2 regions of the Allobosea sp. OAE752 genome follow, and region 1 is predicted to be linked to the other one. Evidence: predicted binding sites of a transcription regulator. Region 1 holds the regulator's gene; the other holds the start of a gene.
What was found. The regulator PhoB, encoded in region 1, activates phosphate uptake and scavenging genes when phosphate is short. The targets are predictions, from matches to a motif close to TGTCATNNANCTGTCAT.

Region 1 (7,534 bases):
CACCCCGCCCTGGCCCGGCAAGGAGGCGCATTATCTGTTCGGCCGCGATGTCGCCCTCGTCGCCGCGCCCGAATTGCTGGAGCGCATGGGCGGTTTCCGCCGCGCCGCCGACATCCAGAAGATGACGCTGCTGCAGCATTACCAGATGCCGGCCTTCTGGGCCGAGTTCACCGAGGCGCATGGCCTGCGCGGCGCGGTGCCGGCCCATACCGTCCGATACGGCTATTACTCCGTCATCATCCGCGCCGCGGTCGCGGGGCTCGGCGTCGCGCTGGCGCCACGCTGCTATGTCGCCGAGGAACTGGCTTCGGGCGCATTGGTCAACCCGCTCGATATCGGCTTCACCAGCGTCACCGGCTGCTGGCTGACCCGCCGCCTGGACCAGCCCTCGCGCCCCGGCCTCGACGCCTTCATCGCCTGGCTGAGGACGGAGGCCGCGGCTTTCGACGCGGCGACGCGAGCAGCCTGAGCGCCCGCAACCTCCCGGCCGGCCATGCGTTGACATCGGCACAGGAGGAGGCCGCCATGATCACCATTCTTCCGGCTCCCGACCATGTTCTCGCCATCGCGTTCAGCGGCACCATCGAGCCGGCCGATATCGAGCGCGTCGCCGCCGATGTCGAAGACCGGCTGAGCCGGCACGAGAAGGTCGCGATCCTCGCCGATATCACCGCCTTCGACGACATGACCTTCGCCGCCGCCTGGAAGGACGCGCGCTACAGCTTCGGCAAGCTCTGGGAACTCAGGCGCTTCCCCAAGGAGGCGATCATCGTCGAGAAGGGCTGGCTCGATCGCGTCGCGCGGCTCTTCGCCCCGGTGGTCCCCTTCGTCGAGATCCGCACCTTCCCGCCGGCCGAGCGCGAAGCCGCGCTGGCCTGGGCCGCCGATATCGAGGGCGGCCCCGACACCTGAAGCACGGGCGCTGCGAGCCGGGGCTCGGCTCGCGTGTCAGCTCCGGCGGCGGTCAGCTTCTGGCGAACGTCTCGTCGAAGGCATAGCCCGCGCCGCGCACGGTCCGGAGCGGGTCCTTGGCGTCGGCAGGCGTGATCGCCTTGCGCAGGCGGCCGACATGCACGTCGACGGTGCGCTCGTCGATATAGACGTCCCGGCCCCAGACGGCGTCGAGGAGCTGGGCGCGGGAATAGACGCGGCCCGGTGCCTGCATCAGGAACTCGAGCAGGCGGAACTCGGTCGGCCCCAGATGCAGCTCGCTGCCGGCGCGGCGGACGCGCCGGGTGGTGCGGTCGAGCTCAAGGTCGCCCGCCTGCAGAAGACCGGCGACATGGCCGGGCTTCGCCCGGCGCAGCAGCGCCTGGATGCGCGCCGTCAGCTCCGGCAGGGAGAACGGCTTCACGACATAGTCGTCGGCGCCGGTCGCGAGCCCGCGCACCCGCTCGGTCTCCTCGCCGCGCGCCGTCAACATGATGATCGGCACCCGCTCGGTGTCGCGCCGCGAGCGCAGCCGGCGGCAGAGCTCGATGCCGGAAAGGCCCGGCAGCATCCAGTCCAGCAGCACCAGATCGGGCGTGTGGTCGCGCAGATGCAGTTCGGCGTCGTCCCCCCGCGCCACGCTGTCGACCTCGAAGCCCTCGGCTTCGAGGTTGTAGCGCAGCAGCAGGGTGAGAGGCTCTTCGTCCTCGACGATCAGGATGCGTGCCGCCATGATTCCTTAGCCTCAGCTACCCGTGATCGCCTCGACCTCGATATTGGTCGTGTCGAGCTTCGGCCGGTTCGCGTCGAGCGAGTCACCGGTGATGAGATAGTGGATCGTCTCGGCGATGTTGGTGGTGTGGTCGCCGATGCGCTCGATGTTCTTGGCGCAGAACAGGAGATGCGTGCAGAAGGTGATGTTGCGCGGATCTTCCATCATATAGGTCAGGAGCTCGCGGAACAGCGAGGTGTAGAGCGCGTCGATCTCGTCGTCGCGGCGCCAGACCTCGAGCGCCTTCTGCTCGTTGCCGGCGGCATAGGCGTCGAGCACGTCCTTGAGCTGCGCCTGAACGAGGCGGCTGATGTGCTCCAGCCCGACCACGGCGCGGTGCGGCGGCTGGAACTGCCCGGAGATGGCGACGGCGCGCTTGGCGATGTTCTTGGCGAGATCGCCGACACGCTCGACATCCGCCGCGATGCGGATGGCGGAGATCAGCTCGCGCAGATCGTTGGCCAGCGGCTGGCGCCGGGCGATGGTCAGCACCGCCTTCTCCTCGACCTCGCGCTGGAGATTGTCGAGGCGCTGATCGGCGGAGATGATCTTCTGGGCCAGCGTGGTGTCGCGGCGCACCAGCGCCACGGTCGCATCGCCGAGCATGCGCTCGGCCATCCCGCCCATTTCGGCGAGGCTGCGGCGAAGGCCTTCGAGATCGGCGTCGTAGGAGCGGACGATATGGTCGGTCATGGGGTTCCTCCTCCGTCGCCGCTCAGCCGAACCGGCCGGTGACGTAATCCTGCGTCTGCTTCTTCGCCGGGTTCATGAAGATCGTGTTGGTCGGCGCGAACTCGATGACCTCGCCGAGATACATGAAGGCCGTGTACTGCGAGATGCGCGCCGCCTGCTGCATGTTGTGCGTCACGATGGCGATGGTGAAGTCGCTCTTGAGCTGCTCCAGCAGGTCCTCGATCTTGCCGGTCGAGATCGGGTCGAGCGCCGAGGTCGGCTCGTCGAACAGGATCACTTCCGGCTTCTGCGCGATGGTGCGCGCGATGCACAGGCGCTGCTGCTGGCCGCCGGAGAGGCCCATGCCGGAGCTCTTCAGCTTGTCCTTGACCTCGTCCCAGAGCGCGGCGCGGCGCAGTGCGCCCTCGACGCGGTCGTCGAGCTCCGACTTCGGCGGCTTCTCGTAGAGGCGGATGCCGAAGGCGACGTTGTCGTAGATCGACATCGGGAACGGCGTCGGCTTCTGGAACACCATGCCGACGCGCGAGCGCAGCTCGTTCACATCGACGTCGTTGGAGATGATGTTGCGTCCGTCGAGCATGATCTCGCCGGTCGCCTTCTGCTCCGGATAGAGCGAGTAGATCCGGTTGAAGATGCGCAGCAGGGTCGACTTGCCGCAGCCCGAAGGCCCGATCAGCGCCGTGACATGGCGGTCACGGAAGTCGAGATTGATGTTCTTCAGCGCCTTGTGCTCGCCGTAGTAGAAATCGAGGTTTTTCACCGCGATCCGGACGGGAGCCTCGGCATCGAGCGACTGCGGGGAGAGTTCAAGGGTCGAAAGCATCGACATGGTCCTCAAGGTCGGGCGCGACCGGGCTGGATTCAAGTCTTATTTGCCGCCGGCGACGACGCGCCGGGCGATGATCGAGAGCAGCAGGATCGAGATCGTGATGATCAGCGAACCAGCCCAGGCGAGTTGCTGCCAGTTCTCGTAAGGGGCGGAGGCGAACTGGTAGATCGTGACCGGCAGGTTGGAAACGCCGCCGACGAGATTGGGCGAGAACCAGAAATTGTTGTTCAGCGCGGTGAAGATCAGCGGCGCCGTCTCGCCGGCGATGCGGGCGAGTGCCAGCAGGATGCCAGTGACCATGCCGGCCTTCGCCGCGCGCCAGGTCACGCTGGTGATGACGACGGAAGGCGGCGCGCCGAGCGCCGAGCCTGCCTCGCGCAGCGGGCCGGGCACGAGGCTGAGCATGTCCTCGGTGGTGCGCACGATGACCGGGATCGCGATGATGCCGAGCGCGACGCCGCCGGCCCAGCCGGAATAGCCGCGGAAGGGCTCGACCAGGATGACGTAGACGAACAGGCCGATCAGGATCGACGGCGCCGAAAGCAGGATGTCGTTGATGAAGCGGATGATGTTGGCGAGCTTGGAGCCGCGGCCGTATTCCGCCAGCCAGGTGCCGGCGAGCACGCCGATCGGCGTCGCCACCGCAATGCCCAGGAAGGTCAGCACGATCGAGCCGACGATGGCGTTGGCGAGGCCGCCGCCCTCGGAGCCCGGCCCGGGCGTGACATGGGTGAAGGTCGCGAGCGAGAGCCCGCCGATGCCCTTCACCAGCAGCATGCCGAGAATCCAGAACAGCACGAAGATGGCGCAGAAGGTGAAGCCGGTGGCGATGACCTTCATCGCGCGGTCGGCGGTGCGGCGCGACTGGCGCACGCGCCCCCAGGCGATGTGCGATGCGGCCGGTGCGGAAGAGGTGGACATGCTCATCTGACCCAGACCTCAGAATTTCTTGACCCGGGCGACCAGCAGCCGCGCGATGACGAGGACGACGAAGGTGACGAAGAACAGGATGCAGCCCAGCGCGATCAGCGAATTGAGCTGCAGGCCCATCGCCTCGTTGAACTCGTTGGCGATGCGCGAGGCTATGGTCGAGCCGGGGTCGAGGATCGAGGCCGAGAGCCGGTTGGCGTTGCCGACCACGAAGGTCACCGCCATCGTCTCGCCGAGCGCACGGCCGAGCCCGAGCATGATCGCGCCGATGATCGAGACGCCGGCCTGCGGCACCAGCACATGGCGCACGACTTCCCAGGTGGTCGCCCCAATTCCATAGGCGCTCTCGCGCAGCACCGAGGGGATCTGCTCCAGCATGTCGCGGGTGATCGAGGCGATGAAGGGCACGATCATGAAGGCGAGGATGATGCCCGCGGTGAAGATGCCGAGGCCCGAGGGCGAGCGCGAATAGAGCACCGTGCCGACGATCGGGATGCCCTCGACGATATTCGAGAGCGGGATCTGGACATAGGCCGCGAAGAGCGGCGCGAAGACGAACAGCCCCCACATGCCGTAGATGATCGAGGGTACGGCGGCGAGCAGCTCGATCGCGGTCGCGACCGGCCGCTTGAACCAGGGCGGGGCGAGCTGCGTCAGGAACACGGCGATGCCGAGCGAGAGCGGCACGCCGATGACGAGCGCGATCAGCGCCGTCGAGAGCGTGCCGACGATCGCCGGCCAGGCGCCGTACTGCTCGTTCTGCGTATCCCAGACGCTGGAGGTGATGAAGCCGAGGCCGAATTCGCGGAAGGCGGGCCAGCCGCCGACGATCATCGAGAGCATGATGCCGGCGAGCAGCACCAGCACCAGCAGCGCCGCGAGGAAGCTCGCATTGCGGAAGACGAGGTCGAAGGTCGCCTTCGGCGTCTTCCGGATCACCGGTGCCGGGGGAATGCTTTTCATGTCGGTTACGGCGGTCATTCCGCGAGGCTCCGATAATGTCGCCGAGGCTGCTCGAGCCGGTCCGGTTCGATCGGCCTCAGCCCTCATCCTGAAGAGCCTCCGGTGCCGCGACCGGCGGCTCCTCAGGATGAAGGCTGAGCGTGGTCGGGCAAGGCGGGATAACCCGCCTCGCCCTGTCGGTCAGGCTGCGATCAGAAGATCGGCTTGCCGGAGTTGTCGGTCACGCCCTTCCAGGCGGCGCGGACCTCGTCCTTGACGTTGGCCGGGAGCGGCACGTAGTCGAGATCGCTCGCCAGCTTGTCGCCGCTCTTGTAGGCCCAGTCGAAGAACTTCAGCGCGGCCTGCACGTCGGCCGGGCTTTCCGGCTTGGCATGGACCAGGATGAAGGTCGCCGAGGTGATCGGCCAGGCATCCTTGCCCTTCTGGTTGTTGAGCGAGATGCCGAAGCCCGGCTGCTCTTTCCAGTCGGCATTGGCGGCCGCGGCCTGGAAGGCCTCGATCGTCGGCATCGGGAAGTTGCCGTCGGCATTCTTCACCAGGGCGTAGGAGAGCTTGTTCTGCTTGGCATAGGCGTACTCGACATAGCCAATCGAGTTCGCGACCTGCTTCACCGAAGCGGAAACGCCCTCATTGCCCTTGCCGCCGATACCGACCGGCCACTGCACGGCGGTGTTGTTGCCGATCTTGGTCTTCCACTCGGCCGAAACCTTGGAGAGGTAGTCGGTGAAGACGAAGGTCGTGCCCGAGCCGTCCGAACGGTAGACCGGGTTGATGTTGGCGTCGGGGAGCTTCAGATCGCCGTTGAGCGCGACGATCTTCGGGTCGTTCCACTTCTTGATCTCGCCGAGATAGATCCCGGCGACGATTTCGCCCGAGAGCTTGAGCTTGCCCGGCTCGATGCCGGCGATGTTCACGGCCGGAACGACGCCGCCCATCACGGTCGGGAACTGGATCAGGCCGTCCTTGGAGAGCTCCTCGCCCTTGAGCGGGGCGTCGGTCGCACCGAAGGCGACGGTCTTCGCCTTGATCTGGCGGATGCCGCCACCCGAGCCGATCGACTGATAGTTCAGGCCGACGCCGGCTTCCTTCTGATAGGCCTCGGCCCATTTCGAATAGATCGGGAAGGGGAAGGTCGCGCCGGCGCCGGTGATGTCGGCAGCCTGGGCGGAACCGGCGATCCCGGCGGCAACGGCCGCGAGAACGAGAATCTTGCGCATTGAGATGTCCTCTCTGGGTCGCTGTTTGCAGCGACCTCGTCAGAACACCCTCAGTATGACAGCCACATGACATTCCGTCATGAAAACTGTCACAAAGGCTCGGGCCGTTCCGGATTGTCAGGGCTCAGGCCGCGCTGCGGCCCGTTCCGTAGCGGGGCAGGATCGCCTTGAAGGCAGCGCCCTGCCCCGGCTTGCTCTCGATGGTGAGCCGGCCGCGATGGCGCAGCACGATGTGCTTGACGATGGCGAGCCCCAGTCCCGTGCCGCCGGCCTCGCGGCTGGCCGCCGTATCGACACGGTAGAAGCGCTCGGTCAGGCGCGGAAGATGCTCAGGCGCGATGCCCGGCCCGTCGTCGCGGACGCAGACGCTGGCCTCCCCGTCATGAATCTCGACCGCGATTGCGACCTCGCCGCCGCGCTTGCCGTATTTGATCGCGTTCTCGACCAGGTTCTCCATCAGCCGCAGCAACTCGTCCCGGTCCCCCGGCACCTGCAGCGGTTCGGACGGCGCCTTCAGCTTGAGGGTCACCTCGCGCTCGCGCGCCAGCAGCGCGAGGGAATCGACGATCTCGCGCGCGATGCCGGCGAGATCCACCGGCGCGTCGGGCGCGACATGGGCGCGCTGCTCGATCCGCGACAGCGAGAGCAGGTCGTCGACGAGCCGCGCCATGCGCAGCCCCTGCTCGCGCATGATCCCGAGAAAGCGCTCGCGGGCCTTCTCGTCGTTGCGCGCCGGCCCCTGCAGCGTCTCGACGAAGCCGAGCAGCGAGGCCAGCGGCGTGCGCAATTCATGGCTGGCATTGGCGACGAAATCGACGCGCATGCGCTCGATGACGCGCTGCTCGCTCAGATCCTCGAAGGTCAGGAGCGTCGGACGGCGCTCGGCCCGCCCGGCAAGCGCGGCGATGTGGATGCGGAAGGTCCGCTCCACCGGAACGCGCTCGACGAGCTCGATCGTCTTGCGCCCACCATCCAGCGCCACCGCCTCGATCGCCTCGATCAGGTCGGGGTCGCGCAGCACCAGCGCCAGGAGCTTGCCGGTCTCGAGCCCCGGGATCAGCGCGCGCATCGCCGGGCTCAGCGCCTGCGCGACGCCGAGCTCGTCGAGCAGCACGACGGCGGTGCCGAGCGCCTCGACGAAGCCGCGCGCAGCGGCGATGGGGAAAACGGCGGTGTCGATCATGGAACGTCCGAAGCTGC
Region 2 (7,534 bases), on a different contig from region 1:
TGGGAGGGCTCGGGCAATGTCATCTGCCTGGACGTGCTGCGTTCGCTGGCGCGCGAGGAGGGCGCTGTCGATGTATTGCGGGCGGAGCTGATGGCGGCTGCGGGCGCGGACCGGGGCTACGATGCGGCTTTAAAACGGCTGGAAGGCGAGTTGCCGGAGATGATGCGCAATGAGGGGCAGGCGCGGCGATTGACCGAGAAGCTGGCGTTGATGCTGCAGGGCTCGTTGCTGTTGCGTTTCGCGCCGGCCGCGGTGGCGGATGCCTTCATCGCGACGCGGCTGGATGGTGGCTGGTCGGGACAGTTCGGCGATCTGCCGCCGGGCGTCGACGCTGCGGCGCTGGCGCGGCGGGCGGTACCGGCTGCTTGAAACGTCATGCCGGGCTTGACCCGGGCATCTCTTCATCGCTTTTCCGTCACGAGATGCTCGGGTCGAGCCCGGGCATGACGCGAATGCCTCAAGCTGCTTCCGGCTCGAACGTCATCGCCTCGCCATTGATGCAGTAGCGCAGTCCGGTCGGGGGCGGGCCGTCCGGAAAGACGTGGCCGAGATGGCCGCCGCAATTGGCGCAATGGACCTCGACCCGATGCATGCCGTGGCTGTGATCCTCGCTGGCGCCCACCGCACCTTCCAGCGGTTGGTCGAAGCTCGGCCAGCCGGTGCCGCTCTCAAACTTCTTGCCCGATTTGAACAGCTTCTGGCCGCAGCCGGCGCAGGAGAAGGTGCCGGCGCGCTTCTCGTAGTTGAGCGCGCAGGAACCCGCCCGCTCGGTGCCGTGGCCGCGCAGGATGCGATACTGCTCGGGTGTCAGGCGCGCGCGCCATTCGGCGTCCGTGAGCTGGAAGGGGAAGGTTTCGGCCTGCTTCTTCTCGGCGCCGAACATGCTCGTCAGACCCATGATGATCTCCTTCTCGGCGGATGGCTCGCGATGCCATCGGCTCGGTCCGGCCCAATATGGCTTTTCGGCCGCCGATTTTCAGCCCCCTCGGCGCTGGACCCTGCTTCACGATAGCGGCAGCGCGGGCCCCGTCACCGGACCGTCATGCGACTCCTCTAGTCGGCTCGCCACCTTGAAAGGGGAGGCGGGAACCAGTGACGCAATCGGCACGGACGGTTCGGCGGACGACAACGCTGGGCCTCAGCACAGCGGTCCAGCGCAGCAAACGGCTCTCCAAGGCGGGCCTGCTGGAATGGATGTTCACCCGCGCCTTCTCGGGGCTCGTCTATCCGCAGATATGGGAAGACCCTGTCGTCGACATGGCGGCGCTTGCGCTCAAGGCGGACGACCATGTCGTCGCGATCGCGTCCGGCTCCTGCAACGTCCTGTCCTATCTGACCGCGGCGCCGATCCGCGTCAGCGCGGTCGATCTCAACGGTGCCCATATCGCGCTGGGGCGGCTGAAGCTCGCGGCGCTGGGGCGCATGACGGATTACTCGACCTTCCGCCGCTTCTTCGGCGCGGCCGACCGCCGCGAGAATGTCGCCTTCTACGATGGCGAGATCGCGCCGCATCTCGACGCTGTCTCGCGCGGCTACTGGGAGGGGCGCGGCCTCGGCGGGCGCCGCCGGATCAACCTCTTCGCCAACGGCTTCTACCGCTACGGGCTGCTCGGCCGCTTCATCGGCACCGGCCATCTGCTGGCGCGATTGCTCGGCGGCAATCCCCGCGCGATGTTGGCCGCGCGCGATCTCGCTGAGCAGCGGCAGCTTTACGACCGGCATCTCGCGCCGATGTTCGAGCGCAGGCTGGTGCGCTGGCTGGTGCGCCAGCCGGCCTCGCTCTACGGCCTCGGCATTCCGCCGGCCCAGTACAAGGCGCTCGCGGCCGATGGCGAGGACGGCATCCTCGGCGCGCTGCGGCTCAGGCTCGAGCGCCTCGCCTGCGGTTTCGACCTGAAGGACAATTATTTCGCGCAGCAGGCCTTCGGACGCCGCTACGGCGAAGGGGCGGATGCGGTGCTGCCACCCTATCTCCAGCCGCAGAATTTCGAGACCGTGAAGGCCCGGGCCGGTGCGGTCGGCTATCGCCAGAGCGCGATCACGGCCTTCCTGGAAGACCAGCCGGCGAAGAGCTGCGACGCCTATGTGCTGCTCGATGCGCAGGACTGGATGAACGATGCCGACCTCACGGCGCTGTGGTCGCAGATCACGCGCACGGCCAAGCCGGGCGCAAGGGTGATCTTCCGGACCGCGGCCGATGAGCGATTGCTGCCGGGCCGCGTGCCGGCCGCGATCCTCGATCAATGGCGCTATGACGAGGCCCGCAGCCGCGATCTCTGCCGCCAGGACCGCTCCGCGATCTATGGCGGCTTCCATCTCTACACCCTGCCGGGGCAGGCGGCGTGAGCGCTGCCGGGGCGACGGGCTCGGCCGCGGGGCTGATGGACCGGATCTACCGGCATCAACGTCATATCTACGACGCCAGCCGCAAATTCTACCTGCTTGGCCGCGACCAGCTGATCGAGGGGCTCGCGCCCCCGGCCGGCGCGTCGATCCTGGAGATCGGCTGCGGCACCGGGCGCAACCTGATCAAGATCGCCCGGCGCTATCCAGACTGTGAGTGCTATGGGCTCGACGTCTCCGCCGAGATGCTGGCGACGGCCCGGGCTTCCGTCGCGCGCGCCGGGCTCACCGGCCGGATCAGGCTGGCGCAGGCCGACGCGACCGATTTCGACCCGCAGGCGCTGTTCGGGCGGCCGGGCTTCGACCGCATCGTCATTTCCTATGCGTTGTCGATGATCCCGCCCTGGCAGCCGGTGGTGGCGGAGGCGCTGCGGCGGCTCGCTCCGGGCGGTTCGCTGCATATCGTCGATTTCGGCGACCAGGCCGGTTTGCCGAGCGCGTTCAAGAACGTGCTGTCGCGCTGGCTCGCGCTGTTCCATGTCGCGCCGCGGGAGGACCTGCCGGCGGTCATGCGCGAGCTGGCGCAAGCGGCCGGGGCCGATTGCCGGGTGAGTGCGCCCTATCGCGGCTATGCGGTGCATGCGGTTGCGGAGATGCCGCGCGGCTAGGGCATTTCGCGTCTGGCCGGACCAGCGTCATCGCGAGGAGCGAAGCGACGAAGCGATCCAGGGGCTGGGCCGAGCCGTTCCACCCAATCCCCCGGGATTGCTGCGCTGCGCGCGCAATGACGAGGGTTCTTGGCGGCTGGCTTCGCGACCCGCTATCGTCCCTGGAATGGAAAGCGCCGATCCCCGACGGCCCGAGAGCCGGTTCGATACATTCCGAGACCGGCTGCGCCAGCTCTATCACGGCCGCTCGCCGACCGCGCTGCGCTTCCGGCTTGCGGTGACGATCGTCGATCTCCTGATCATCGCTTTCTTTATCGCGACGCCGGTCCTGCGGGACGCCTCGACGTTCCTCTGGATCGACTATTCGGTCGCCGTCATCGTGGTTCTGGAAATCGCCGCGCGGTTCCTGGCGTCCTCGAACATGCCGAGGCTCCTGCGCCAGCCGGCGGTCATTCTCGACCTGTTCATTCTGGTGACGCTGCTGGCACCCCAGTGGCTGGAGAATTTCGGCTTTCTGCGCATCCTGCGGCTGTGGTCGCTTTCGCAGAAGGGGGTCATCTGGGCGCAATTGCGCAGGACTCCCTACCGCGACTGGGAGAACGTCGCCCGCGCGCTGATCAACATCCTGACCTTTCTCTTCGTGGTCACGGGCTTCGTCTTCACCTTCTTCTTCCGCGAAGCCGGCGGCCTGGCGGGCTATGTCGATGCGCTCTACTTTACCGTCGCGACGGTGACGACCACTGGCTTCGGCGACATCACCTTGCCGGGCACCGCAGGCAAGTTGACCTCGATCATCGTGATGATCGTCGGGATTTCCCTGTTCGTGAAGCTGGCGCAGGCGCTGGTGAGGCCCAACAAGGTGACCTTCCCATGCCCTGAATGCGCGCTGCAACGGCATGAGCTGGACGCGGTCTACTGCAAGGCCTGCGGTCACAAGCTCAAGATTCCCGACGACAGTGACTGAGCGCTGCCCGCGCCGTTCAATGCCGGGTTTCGGTCTCGGGCTCGGCCTGATCCTCGACCTGGATCGCACGCTTTTCCGGCATGCCGATGATGCGGCCGATCGTGGCCGGCAGCGGCATCATGCTGTGAGCCGCCTTCATCAGGGCGAGATTGGCGAGGATGTCGGGCGGGAAGGGCGTCACCCGGCGATGGACCATGTCGACATGCAGCGACATGTTCTCGCTGGTGGCGGCGAGCCAGCCTTCATTGGCGTGGCGCATCTCGAGATAGTAATGCAGCCGCTTGTCGTCGAAGGCGATGAGCTGGGCCGTGACGCGGACGAAATCGCCCTCGGTCAACTCGCGCTTGTAGAGGACGTGGCATTCGGCCGTGAAGGTCGAGGCATGGCGCGTCTCGACATAGTCGCGGGTCAGGCCCACGAGCGAGAAAACCTCGTCCACCGCCCGGTCGAACAGCACATGGTAATAGGCCATGTTGAGATGGCCGTTATAGTCGATCCATTGCGGCTCGACGCGCATGGCCGACGAGACGAAGGGTGCGAAGAACAGCGCCGGGGCGCGCGTCTCGTTTTTCATCCGCGCCTCCCTGTCCAGCGCTTCGTTCAAGGCATGGCAGCGTAATTTGTACTGCCCATCCGGCGGTTGCGTGTTCTACTGTGCATCGGCCCTGCCCGGTGCCAGGAGTCTGGCGCGGGCAGAAAACGACCACACCGGAACGATCTCGTAATCGTAACCGGTGGCGAAACCGATCTGTTCCAACTCTAAGCGCCAAAACCGGATGTTGACAATGAGCCTGCCCGCCGCGTCGCTTCCCGAAACCTTCAGCGCCGCCGCCGTGCTGCCTCCCTCGCGGGAAGCCGTCGAGACCGTGACGCGGGCGCTCGCCGCGCGCTTCGGCAACCGGTTGGTGACCAGTCTCGCGGTGCGCCAGCAGCACGGCCATACGCTGACCTGGATTCCGAACCAGGCGCCGGACGCGGTGGTGTTTCCGCAGAGCACGGAAGAGGTTTCGGAGATCGTGAGGCTCTGCGCCGCGCATGGCGTGCCGGTCATCGCCTTCGGTACCGGCACTTCGCTGGAAGGCCATGTCAACGCGCCCTTCGGCGGCGTCTGCATCGACATGTCGCAGATGAAGCGGATCGTCGCCGTCCATGCGGAGGATCTCGACGTGGTGGTCGAGGCGGGCGTCACCCGCAAGGAGCTCAACGAGCATCTGCGCGACCAAGGCCTGATGTTCCCGATCGATCCCGGCGCCGACGCCTCCATCGGCGGCATGGCGGCGACGCGCGCCTCCGGCACCAATGCGGTGCGCTACGGCACGATGAAGGACAATGTGCTGGCGCTGAAGGCGGTGATGGCTGACGGCTCGATCGTCCAGAGCTCGACGCGGGCCCGCAAGACCTCGGCCGGCTACGACCTCACCCGGCTCCTCGTCGGCTCGGAAGGCACGCTCGGCATCATCACCGAGGTCACGCTGAAGCTGCACGGCATCCCGGAGGCGATCGCGGCGGGCGTCTGCCCGTTCCCGTCGGTGAAGGCGGCCTGCGATGCGACGATTCTGACCATCCAGACCGGCCTGCCGGTCGCGCGCATCGAATTGCTCGACGATGTGATGATCCGCGGCGTCAACCTGCACGCCAAGCTCGGCCTGCCGGAGACGACGATGCTCTTCGTCGAGTTCCATGGCACGGAAGCAGGCGTTGCCGAGCAGTCTGAGCGCTTCGGCGAGATCGCGGCGGAATATGGCGGCGGTCCCTTCGAGTGGGCGACCAAGGCCGAGGACCGCTCCAAGCTCTGGCAGGCGCGCCATGATGCCTATTGGGCGGCGAAGGCGCTTCGGCCCGGCTTCGACTCGGTTGCGACCGATGTCTGCGTGCCGATCTCGCGACTGGCCGAATGCGTCGAGGAGACCAAGCGGGACATCGAGGAATCCGGGCTGATCGCGCCGATCGCCGGCCATGTCGGCGACGGCAATTTCCACACGCAGCCGCTGGTCGATCTCAACGACAAGGCCGAGGTCGAGCGGGTGCAAGCCTTCATCGATCGGCTGGTGAAGCGTGCGCTGACGATGGGCGGGACCTGCACGGGCGAGCACGGTGTCGGCCAGAAGAAGATCAAGTATCTCGAGCAGGAGCATGGGCCGGAGGCGGTCGCGGTGATGCGCACGATCAAGCGTGCGCTCGACCCGCAGAACATCCTCAATCCCGGCAAAATCGTCGTTCTGTGACATCGCCGCCGCTTGCGCCGCCCGCGGGCTTCGCCGAAATGTCGTGATCTCGCCGCGACTTGCCGTCATTCTGCTGACAGCTTGATCGTGCATGGCGGCGCCGGTTCGGCCGGCACCGCCCGCTGGTTGCGAAAGGGGCAGAAAGCGGACGTTGCGTGAAACTCTGACAGTTCTCGCCGCCTTGCTGGTGCTGGCGCTGCTGGCGGCCCTGGTCGGCCCCGGCTTCGTCGACTGGCGCGCCTATCGCTCGCAGGTCGAGGCAAGGCTGAGCGAGGCGCTCGGCGTCGAGACGCGTGTCGGGGGCGATATCCGCCTGCGCCTCTTGCCCTCGCCGCGGATCACGCTGGGAGATCTGCGGATCGGCGCGCCGGGCGAGGCGAGTTCGGCGACGGTCGAGAACGCCACTGTCGAGCTCGCTCTGGCCTCGCTGGCGCGGGGCGAGTTCCATTTCTCGGAAGCGCGCTTCGACGGCGCCATATTGTCCCTGTCGCTCGATCCGAACGGCGCGATCCGCCTGCCGGAGCGCAGCGGCGCCGGCTTGCCGGCACAGGCCAGCCTCGAACGATTGACGATCAGCCGCTCGGCGGTGATCTGGCGCGATCCGGGCAAGGCGCCGGTGACGATCGCTCCCGTGGCCGCCGAGGTTTCGGCGGTGAGCCTCGCCGGGCCCTGGCGTTTCGAGGGCGAGGTGGCGGGCAACTCGCTGCGCATCACCACCGGCGAGATGGATGAGGGCGGCCGGCTTCGGGCCAAGGCGTTCCTCACCGGCGACAATCTGCAGTTCAATTTCGACGGGGCGCTGCTCTTTCCACGCCAAGGCGGCGGCAGCGTCGGAGCCGAGGCGGACGGGCTGTTCAACCTGTCGCCCGGCGGGGCGGTCGCGCTGTCCGGCCGGCTGCGTGGCGGCAGCCGCCAGCTCGACCTCGCCGGGCTGACGCTGGACCTTGCCGGCGGCGCGGCGCGGCTGGAAGGCGAGGGGCAATATCTCCCGCCCGGCGGTACGGGCTCGCTCGCGCTCAGGGCCCGGCGGCTCGATGCCGATGCGCTGGCGACGGCGCTTGCCGAGCGCAAGGGCTTCATGCAGGCGCTGCAGGGCCTGCCGGGCAGCCTCGACATCAGCCTCGACCTCGACCAGATGATCTGGCGCGGCGAGGATTTCTCGGCTCTCGCTCTACGCGGGAAGTTGCACGATCAGGGCCTCTCCGACGCCACCGCCTCGCTGCGCGTCGCGGGCGCGCTGGTCGGCGCCAGCGGCAGCGCGAGCGAAACGGAGGTTTCCGCGCGGCTCACGGTCAAGGCCGATGATGCGCGCCGCGTCGCGCTGGTGCTGTCGC

Region 2: the regulator PhoB is predicted to act here: its motif matches at 1,028-1,044, upstream of GGC47_RS07090 (BtaA family protein).

Annotation. Positions count from the first base shown of each region.
Region 1 covers NZ_JBNPXO010000003.1:167,855-175,388, forward strand. The annotation lists gene GGC47_RS09960 (LysR substrate-binding domain-containing protein) at 1-469, shown strand, start outside; gene GGC47_RS09965 (SpoIIAA family protein) at 526-912, shown strand; gene phoB (phosphate regulon transcriptional regulator PhoB) at 965-1,663, opposite strand; gene phoU (phosphate signaling complex protein PhoU) at 1,676-2,395, opposite strand; gene pstB (phosphate ABC transporter ATP-binding protein PstB) at 2,418-3,224, opposite strand; gene pstA (phosphate ABC transporter permease PstA) at 3,264-4,145, opposite strand; gene pstC (phosphate ABC transporter permease subunit PstC) at 4,164-5,135, opposite strand; gene pstS (phosphate ABC transporter substrate-binding protein PstS) at 5,309-6,334, opposite strand; gene GGC47_RS10000 (ATP-binding protein) at 6,459-7,517, opposite strand.
Region 2 covers NZ_JBNPXO010000002.1:460,432-467,965, forward strand. The annotation lists gene GGC47_RS07080 (acyl-CoA dehydrogenase family protein) at 1-369, shown strand, start outside; gene msrB (peptide-methionine (R)-S-oxide reductase MsrB) at 458-898, opposite strand; gene GGC47_RS07090 (BtaA family protein) at 1,093-2,346, shown strand; gene GGC47_RS07095 (class I SAM-dependent methyltransferase) at 2,343-3,011, shown strand; gene GGC47_RS07100 (potassium channel family protein) at 3,178-3,975, shown strand; gene GGC47_RS07105 (thioesterase family protein) at 3,992-4,549, opposite strand; gene GGC47_RS07110 (FAD-binding oxidoreductase) at 4,761-6,200, shown strand; gene GGC47_RS07115 (AsmA family protein) at 6,352-7,534, shown strand, end outside.